2 linked regions of the Thermochromatium tepidum ATCC 43061 genome follow. The protein of the gene in region 1 interacts with the protein of each later gene in a pairwise test. Links are inferred from orthologs where the notes say so. Each region holds a gene or a part of one and is shown in the gene's direction. Other genes may lie near its edges.

Evidence for each region. The genes of interacting proteins can lie anywhere in the genome.
Region 2: the proteins of rlmB (region 1) and E6P07_RS09685 interact in binary tests that used the Escherichia coli proteins (3 or more experiments, as listed by UniProt). The link is inferred for Thermochromatium tepidum ATCC 43061 from one-to-one orthologs.

The regions. Positions count from the first base shown.
Region 1 is NZ_CP039268.1:1,432,244-1,436,940, reverse strand. Bases 1,022-4,021 are described here. They hold rlmB (23S rRNA (guanosine(2251)-2'-O)-methyltransferase RlmB), read left to right. Parts: upstream 1,022-2,134; coding sequence 2,135-2,908; downstream 2,909-4,021. Other genes in these bases: purL (phosphoribosylformylglycinamidine synthase), read left to right, coding at 2,922-4,021; rnr (ribonuclease R), read left to right, coding at 1,022-2,142. Also shown: more of rnr, read left to right, coding at 1-1,021; more of purL, read left to right, coding at 4,022-4,697. UniProt on the Escherichia coli protein: Specifically methylates the ribose of guanosine 2251 in 23S rRNA.
Region 2 is NZ_CP039268.1:2,102,158-2,106,004, reverse strand. What follows is about bases 849-3,847. They hold E6P07_RS09685 (NAD(P)H-hydrate dehydratase), read left to right. Parts: upstream 849-1,590; coding sequence 1,591-3,105; downstream 3,106-3,847. Other genes in these bases: E6P07_RS09675 (N-acetylmuramoyl-L-alanine amidase), read left to right, coding at 3,711-3,847; tsaE (tRNA (adenosine(37)-N6)-threonylcarbamoyltransferase complex ATPase subunit type 1 TsaE), read left to right, coding at 3,107-3,610; E6P07_RS09690 (PilZ domain-containing protein), read left to right, coding at 849-1,594. In the rest of the region: E6P07_RS09695 (proline--tRNA ligase), read right to left, coding at 1-335; more of E6P07_RS09690, read left to right, coding at 536-848. UniProt on the Escherichia coli protein: Bifunctional enzyme that catalyzes the epimerization of the S- and R-forms of NAD(P)HX and the dehydration of the S-form of NAD(P)HX at the expense of ADP, which is converted to AMP.

The DNA.
Region 1 (4,697 bases):
GTCCGTGACGGCCAGCTAGTCCGCAATCGCAATCACGCCTTCTGTCAGGTCAACAGCCGCGACCTGATCGCCGGGCGCGTCATCGGTCATCCCGATGGCTTCGGCTTTGTACGACCCGACGAGGGCGGGGACGATCTCTATCTCTATCCCAAGGAGATGCGCGCGCTCTTCCACGGCGATCGCGTAGTGGTGCGGGTGACCGGACGCGACCGGCGCGGACGACTCGAGGGGGCGGTGGTCGAGATCCTGGAGCGCAATACCCACAGTGTGGTGGGACGACTCTATAAAGAAAGCGGTGTCGGCTTCGTGGTCCCGGATCACAAGCGGCTCATCCACGACATCGTCATCCCCAGCGATCGGCTCGCCGGTGCCGAGCAGGGGCAGATCGTGGTGGCCGAGATCACGGATCAGCCGACCTCACGGACCCCGCCGATCGGACGCATCCGCGAGGTACTGGGTGATCATCTGGCTCCAGGCATGGAGACCGACATCGCCATCCGCACCCATAACCTGCCGGTCGAGTGGCCAGAGGCGGTCCTGGCTGAGATCGCGGGTCTGACCGAAGAGGTGCCTGAGGCGGCCAAGGCCGGGCGGGTGGATCTGCGTCGCTTGCCCCTGGTGACGATCGATGGTGCCGATGCGCGCGACTTCGACGATGCCGTCTATTGCGAGCGCAAACCCAAGGGCTGGAAGCTCCTGGTCTGTATCGCCGATGTCTCCAGCTATGTGCGCCCCGGCACCGCGCTCGACCGCGAGGCGTTTTCACGCGGCAACTCGGTCTATTTCCCCGACCGCGTCATCCCGATGTTGCCCGAGGTGCTCTCGAATGGGCTCTGTTCGCTCAACCCGCATGTCGATCGACTGTGCATGACGGCCGAGCTCTATGTGAACCTTGAGGGCCAGGTCACACGAACCCGTTTCTTCGAGGCGGTCATGCGTTCGCGGGCGCGACTGACCTATGATGAGGTCGCGGCCATGCTGATCGACGGCGATGGCGAGCTATGCGCGCGCTACGCCGATCTCCTGCCGCATCTGCATGAGCTCTATCAGCTCTATCAGGCACTCCGTGCGGCGCGCGCCGCGCGTGGGGCGATCGACTTCGACACCACTGAAACCAAGTTCCTGTTCAATGCCCAGGGTCGGATCGAATCCGTGGTGCCGCTGGTGCGCAACGATGCCCATCGGCTGATCGAGGAGTGCATGCTGGCGGCCAATGTCGCCGCCGCGCGCCTGTTCCAGCGCAAGCGGCTGCCGGCCATCTATCGCATCCATGACCTGCCAAGCCAAGAGAAACTCAATGACCTGCGCGAATTCCTGGCGCAGCTGGCGCTGAAGCTCCCGGGTGGCGAGAGGCCGACAGCGGCGGACTATGCCGCACTGCTGGAGCAGGTCAAGGGGCGTCCCGATCGGCATCTGATCCAGACCGTGCTGCTGCGCTCGCTGCAGCAGGCCATGTACAGCACCGATAATGTCGGTCACTTCGGTCTGGCCTTCGACGCCTATACGCACTTCACCTCACCGATCCGGCGCTATCCGGATCTGGTCGTGCATCGACTCATCAAGCACCTGAGCGCCGGCGGCACAGCCGCGGATCTCGACTACACCAAGACCGAGCTGCAACAAATCGCCGAGTGGTGCTCGGGCACCGAGCGCCGCGCCGACGAGGCCACACGCGACGCTGAAGACTGGCTCAAGTGCGAGTTCATGCAGGACAAACTCGGCGAGACCTTCGAGGGCACCATCACCAGCGTCAATTCCTTCGGCCTCTTCGTCGAACTCGACGAGGTCCATGTCGATGGGTTGGTGCACATCACGGCGCTCGACAACGACTTCTATCACTTTAACCCCATTGGTCACTATCTGCATGGTGAGCGCACTGGCATGGTCTATCGTCTTGGCGATCGGCTGTGGGTGCGGGTGGCCGCCGTCGATCTGGATGAACGCAAGATCGATTTCGTGCTCGCCGAGCCGATGGCCAAGACCAGACGCAGTCGCAAGGCTGGATCAGCAGGCGCGCGTCCGGCGGCGGAAGCCTCCGCTCAGTCCGGCAAGACAGGCCAGTCCGCCCCGCCTAGATCCAAGCGGTCGCGTTCGCGCTCCAAGCGCAAGCGTTCGTCCAACGCCTTGAAGCACGATGACTGAGCGCGCGCCTGTCGGGGGGATTCATAGCGTCCGTGCCGCCCTGAAGTTCGGTATCGAGGGGGTCGAGGAGGTCTGGCTGGAGCGGACGCGACGCGACAGGCGTCTGAATGAACTGGCCGAGTTGGTGCGCGCGACCGGTATCCGGGTGCGTCAGGTCGAGCGCGCGGAGTTGGAACGCGCTGCCGCCGGGATCAAGCATCAGGGCGTGCTGGCCTGGGTCCGGGTGCCGACCGCGCGCAGCGAGTCCGACCTAATGGCATTGCTCGATCGACTCGAGGTGCCACCATTCCTGCTACTCTTGGACGAGATCCAGGATCCGCACAATCTCGGCGCCTGTCTGCGCACCGCCGAGGCGGCTGGCGTCCAGGCCGTCATCGCCCCCAAGGACAACGCCGTCGGGCTGACCCCCGTGGTGTGCAAGGTCGCAAGCGGTGCTGCCGCGACCCTGCCCTATGTCCAGGTCACAAATCTGGCGCGGGTCATGGAGAGGCTCAAGGAGCGCGGGATCTGGTTGATCGGCACGGCGGGTGAGGCGAGCGACGAGCTCTACCGCGCTGATCTGACTGGCCCCCTGGGCCTGGTGATGGGGGCCGAGGGCCGTGGACTGCGCCGTCTGACCCGCGAACGCTGTGATCGTCTGGTGCGTCTGCCGATGTGCGGCCAGGTCGAGAGCCTGAACGTCTCGGTCGCCGCCGGAGTTTGTCTCTATGAGGCCCTACGTCAGCGACGGAGCTTGCCGTTTTCCGATCCACATCACTTCAGCTAAAGAGCAACCGCCGATGCTTGTCCTCCGTGGCGCGCCCGCCTTCTCTGAACTCCGTCTCAAGCGACTCGCCGACCGGCTGAGCCGTCTGACCGGCGTCTCCATCCAACCCTATGCCGAGCATGTGCATTTCGCTCAGCTGAGGGCTGAACTCGATGCCAAGGCGCGCGCGATCCTGGAGTCGCTATTGCGCTATGGTCCGAGCCTGCCGGTCCAGGCGCCTAGGGGGCGCTTGGTGCTGGTGATGCCGCGACCAGGGACCATCTCGCCCTGGTCGTCCAAGGCGACCGATATCGCCCATAACTGCGGTCTGCAGGCGATCCTCCGCCTGGAGCGCGGCATCGTCTATTACCTGACCGGCGCATCGACCGAGCTTGCAGACCAGGTGCTTGAGGCTGCGCTGCCCCTGCTCTACGACCGCATGACCCAGGTGGTCTGCTTCGACCTGGATGCAGCCAGCCAACTCTTTGCCGCCGCCGAGCCGCGTCCGCTCAACCGGATCGATATCCTCGGCGGCGGACGTGCCGCGCTCGAGTCAGCCGATCGCGAACTGGGTCTGGCCCTCTCCGGCGACGAGATCGACTATCTGGTCGCGAACTTCAGCGCACTCGGACGCAATCCGACCGATGTCGAGCTGATGATGTTTGCCCAGGCCAATTCCGAGCACTGTCGGCACAAGATCTTCAATGCCGACTGGGTGATCGACGGCGAGCCGCAGACCCATTCGCTGTTTGCCATGATCCGCCATACCACCGAGCGCTCGCCCGCAGGTGTGCTCTCGGCCTACCAGGACAATGCCGCGGTGATCCAGGGTTGGGAGGGGCGGCGCCTCATCCCCTGTCCCGAGACCGGCGTCTATGGCGAATCTGAGGAGCCCATCCATCTCCTGATGAAGGTCGAGACCCACAATCACCCGACCGCCATCGCCCCGGATCCGGGTGCGGCCACGGGTGCCGGCGGTGAGATCCGCGACGAGGCGGCGACCGGTCGCGGGGCCAAGCCCAAGGCCGGTCTGTGCGGATTCTCGGTGTCTAACCTGCGCCTCCCCGGCTTCGAGCAACCCTGGGAGGTCGATTACGGGAGGCCGGGGCGCATCGCCTCGGCGCTCGAGATCATGCTCGAGGGCCCGATCGGTGCAGCGTCCTTCAACAACGAATTTGGAAGGCCCAATCTGTGCGGCTACTTCCGCACCTACGAGCAGGCGATCCCAGGCCCGGACGGGAGTCAAGAACTGCGTGGCTATCACAAACCGATCATGCTCGCCGGCGGTCTGGGCAACATCCGCGATGAGCATGTCGAGAAGCCTCCCTTCCCGGCAGGCACACCCCTGGTCGTGCTCGGTGGACCGGCGATGCTGATCGGTCTCGGCGGCGGTGCGGCCTCCAGCCTGGCCTCGGGTGCCTCGGACGAAGATCTGGATTTCGCCTCGGTGCAGCGCGCCAACCCCGAGATGCAGCGACGCTGTCAGGAGGTCATCGACCGCTGCTGGGCGCGCGGCGAGGACAACCCGATCCTGTTCATCCACGATGTCGGCGCGGGCGGACTGTCCAATGCCCTGCCCGAGCTGGTGCACGACGGCGGACGTGGCGGACGCTTCGATCTGGCCGCGATCCCGAGCGCCGATCCCTCGCTGTCGCCGATGGAACTCTGGTGCAACGAGTCGCAGGAACGCTATGTGCTGGCGGTCGCCGCCGAGCGGTTGGACGAATTCAAGGCGATCTGTGCGCGCGAGCGCTGCCCCTATGCCGTGGTCGGCACGGCGACTGAGGCCGAACATCTAGTGCTCGAAGAT
Region 2 (3,847 bases), 670 kb from region 1 along the record:
TCTTCGTGGGTGGGTCCAAAGCAGAACTCGCGCTGGTGGCGGTCCTTGAAACGCAACAACTCAGGACCGTATTGTTCCCAACGCCCGGACTCCTGCCAGAGTTCGGCCGGCTGCACGGCTGGCATGGAGACTTCCAACGCCCCGGCGCGATCCATCTCCTCGCGCACGATGCGCTCGACTCGGCGCAGTACACGCAGTCCCAGCGGCAACCAGGTGTAGAGCCCGGCGGCGAGCTTGCGGATGAGACCGGCGCGCAACATCAATCGGTGGCTGACGACCTCGGCGTCGGCCGGCGTCTCTTTGATGGTCTGGAGTGGGAACTCAGAGGTACGCATCGGACGAAAATCTCGACAGGTAAAGCATTGAAGTCTATTGGTCCGGCGACGTCGAAACAATACCTTCCACACAACCCATCAGGCGCCTTCCAGGGTCGTCCCCGAAAACGGCGCGTCGATGATGTTAGAGTAATTGAGATTCGTCCAAGGATCTTTCGTCCGTTCCATCCGTGAATAGTTCTCATGTGGCAGACTCAAACATGACTCAATCGGGATCCGGTTCGATGGCCATGGAACGACGCACCCAGCTACGTATCGACCTGAGGATTCCGGTCGAGCTGACCTACCCGGGTCGGGACGCGCCCGTGCAGGCCGTTACGCGCGACCTCTCCTGGGGGGGCGCACTCTTGCATCTCACGGACCCCCTGCCCAGGGATCTCAAGACCCTGATCATCAGCCTGCCATGGCGGCGCGGCAAATCCATCCACGCCCAGGCCAAGCTGCTGCGCGTGCGTCCAGACGCTGCAGGTGGTTATCTGGCGGCTGTGCGCTTTACCAGCCTATCGCCGCGCAGTCAGAGCCGTTTGGAGCGCCTGCTCAAGATGCTCTATTCCGCGGATACCAAGGGAGACGCAGCTGGTAAGAATGCCTTGTTTCGCGAGTTGGAGGTCACGGTCAGCGATGCCGAGGAATTGCGCCAGACGCTACTCCAGATCCTGGAGGGGCGTTACACCGTGACCGTCTTCGAGCCCTATGAGGTCGGACAGAGCATCAGTCTGTCGATCACTGGGACCTTCGATCTCCCAGACATCCGCTTGCGGGCGCAGATCTCGGGGGTACAAAAGTCCAGGGTCGAGGGATTCAACTGGGCCGACCTCTATACCCTGTCGCTCGAATTCGAGCACCCGGGTGACGCGATTCGCGCCTTAATCGCGCAGATCCTGAGTCGTCTGTCTGACTCTGAGGATCAAAGCTCCATCTTTATTTCTCTGGAGGGCGCGCCGGACTGGTTGCGTTCGGTGGCCACGGCGGTACGCTTCAGTATGAGTAACCGGAAGGCCGATGTCGGCGTCCGGGATGAGGTGCGTTCCTGTTTGGAGTCCGAGCGTCCCGAGGCCGTGGAGCGGCTCATTGCCGGCTGGGGTAATGTCAACGATTTCGACGTGGTCTTCCAAGATTTGGTCCTAAGCCGCGACGAACAGCCGCCTGCCTGGTCGCAGGAGGCCTGGGATGAGCTCAAACTGTTACAGAGTGTCCATGATGAGGTCTATGGCGCTCCACCTCATCGAAACACCTGGCTCAGGGGTGGGCGGCTGTGAGACGCATCCCGGACAGCGATCGCCTGCCCCATGCGCTCTACCGTGCCGAACAGGTACGCCGGCTCGACCGTCTGGCCATCGAGCGCTTCGGTGTGTCTGGGATCGAGCTGATGGAACGCGCCGGTGCGGTTGCCTATCGGCTGCTGCGCGTGCGCTGGCCGAATGCGCGTCGCCTCACCGTCCTGGCCGGGATGGGCAACAATGGTGGTGACGGCTATGTAGTGGCGCGGTTGGCGCGCGCCGCTGGTCTGGACACGCGGGTTTTGCAACTCGGCAAGGCGGATCAGGTGCGTGGTGAGGCGGCCCTGAGTCTGGCCGCCTATCGCGACGCCGGCGGGGTCATTGAGGATTATCTTGGCCTGCCACGCAAGACCGATCTCTATGTCGACGCCCTCTTTGGCACCGGGCTGGTGCGTCCGGTGACGGGCCCCTGGGCCGAGGCCATCACGGCGCTCAATGCCCAGCGCGCGCCTGTGCTGGCGCTCGACCTCCCCTCTGGACTGCACGCCGACACCGGCTGTGTCCTGGGCGTGGCGGTGCGGGCGAGTGTGACTGTCTCCTTTATCGGGCTCAAACTCGGACTCTTTGTCGGTGCCGGCGCCGAGTATCGGGGGGAGGTCCACTTCAGCGCGCTCGAAGTCCCAGCCCAGGTCTATGCCGGGGAGATCCTGGCGGCGGTGCGGATCGACTGGGCGCGCGAATCGCGTCTCCTCACGCCCCGCTCGCGGATCGCGCACAAGGGCGACTGCGGTCATGTCCTGGTCGTCGGCGGCGCACCCGGGATGTCGGGCGCGGCGCGTCTGGCCGGTGAGGCGGCCCTGCGCGCGGGCGCCGGGCTGGTGACGATCGCGACCCATCCGCGTCACGCCGACTGGCTCAATCTCGACCGGCCTGAACTGATGGTCGCCGCCGTCGAGCGTCCGGAAGACCTGGATACGCTGATCGAGCGGGCCGATGTAGTCGCGATCGGCCCAGGGCTGGGTCGGGGTGACTGGGGACGCAGACTCTGGGAGCGGGTCCGCGGCTTGTCGCATCCGCTGGTGGTGGATGCCGACGCGCTCAACCTCCTGGCCGAGTCCCCAGGCGCCGGTCCAGACTGGATCCTGACCCCGCATCCAGGCGAGGCCGCGCGTCTGCTCGGCAGCGCGACCGCCGAGATCCAGTCCGATCGCCTCGCTGGCGCGCGGCAGATCCAGGCGCGTTTCGGCGGGGTGGTGGTACTCAAGGGGGCCGGCACCATTGTGCATGGCCCAGCACCGCGCGTCCCGGCCGTCTGTAGCGACGGCAACCCCGGCATGGCGACCGCGGGCGCGGGCGATGTCCTGACCGGTGTGATTGCCGCCCTACGCGCCCAGGGTCTGGAAACCGAAGCGGCCGCCCGCGCTGGTGTCTGTCTGCACGCCGCGGCCGGGGATCTGGCCGCGCGTGCCGGCGAGCGTGGGCTGATCGCCACGGATATCATCGCCGCCCTGCGCACACTCTCCAATGGTCTCGCCAAGGTGGATCGCTGAGATGCCCGCGACCCTGGAACTCACACTCGACACACCCGAGTCACAGATGGACTTTGGGGCGCATCTGGCGCGGGCCCTTAAACCGCCCTGCGTGATCTTTCTCGAGGGCGACCTGGGCACGGGCAAGACCACCCTGACCCGTGGTATCCTGCGCGGTCTCGGGCACTCCGGGGTGGTACGCAGTCCAACCTATACCCTCGTTGAGCCCTATGCACTAAACGACCTTGAACTCTACCATTTCGATCTCTATCGCCTGGGTGATCCGGAAGAACTGGACTATCTCGGGCCGCGCGATCTGCTTGGGAAGGCGGCGGTTTGGGTCATAGAATGGCCCGAGCGTGGCGCCGGCTTCCTGCCCAAGCCCGATCTGCGCATCCAGCTCGTCCACCTCGATGTCGGTCGGCGCTTGACCCTAAATGCCCTGAGTCCATCGGGCCAGACGCTGCTCGCTGATGTAATTTCTGTCTCTGATGTCTCTGCGCAACATCTTCGAGCCGATACTTGAGGAAGTTCCTCTAATCATCGGAGCTGACTTGGAAAGATCGGCGATAAGCTGCTATCTTTTAAGCGATGCTCGTACCCAAGTCAGGCCTCGAGGCGGCATCGTGAACAGGCTCATCGTGCTCTTTATGCTACTGATCGCCCTGCCCGCGGCGAGTGTCGCGGTGGAGGTCGACTGCCAATGGAATCCGCCGAGTTCGAGCAAGACCCGGCTGCTCTTCAACCTTACGGCGCCCGCCGC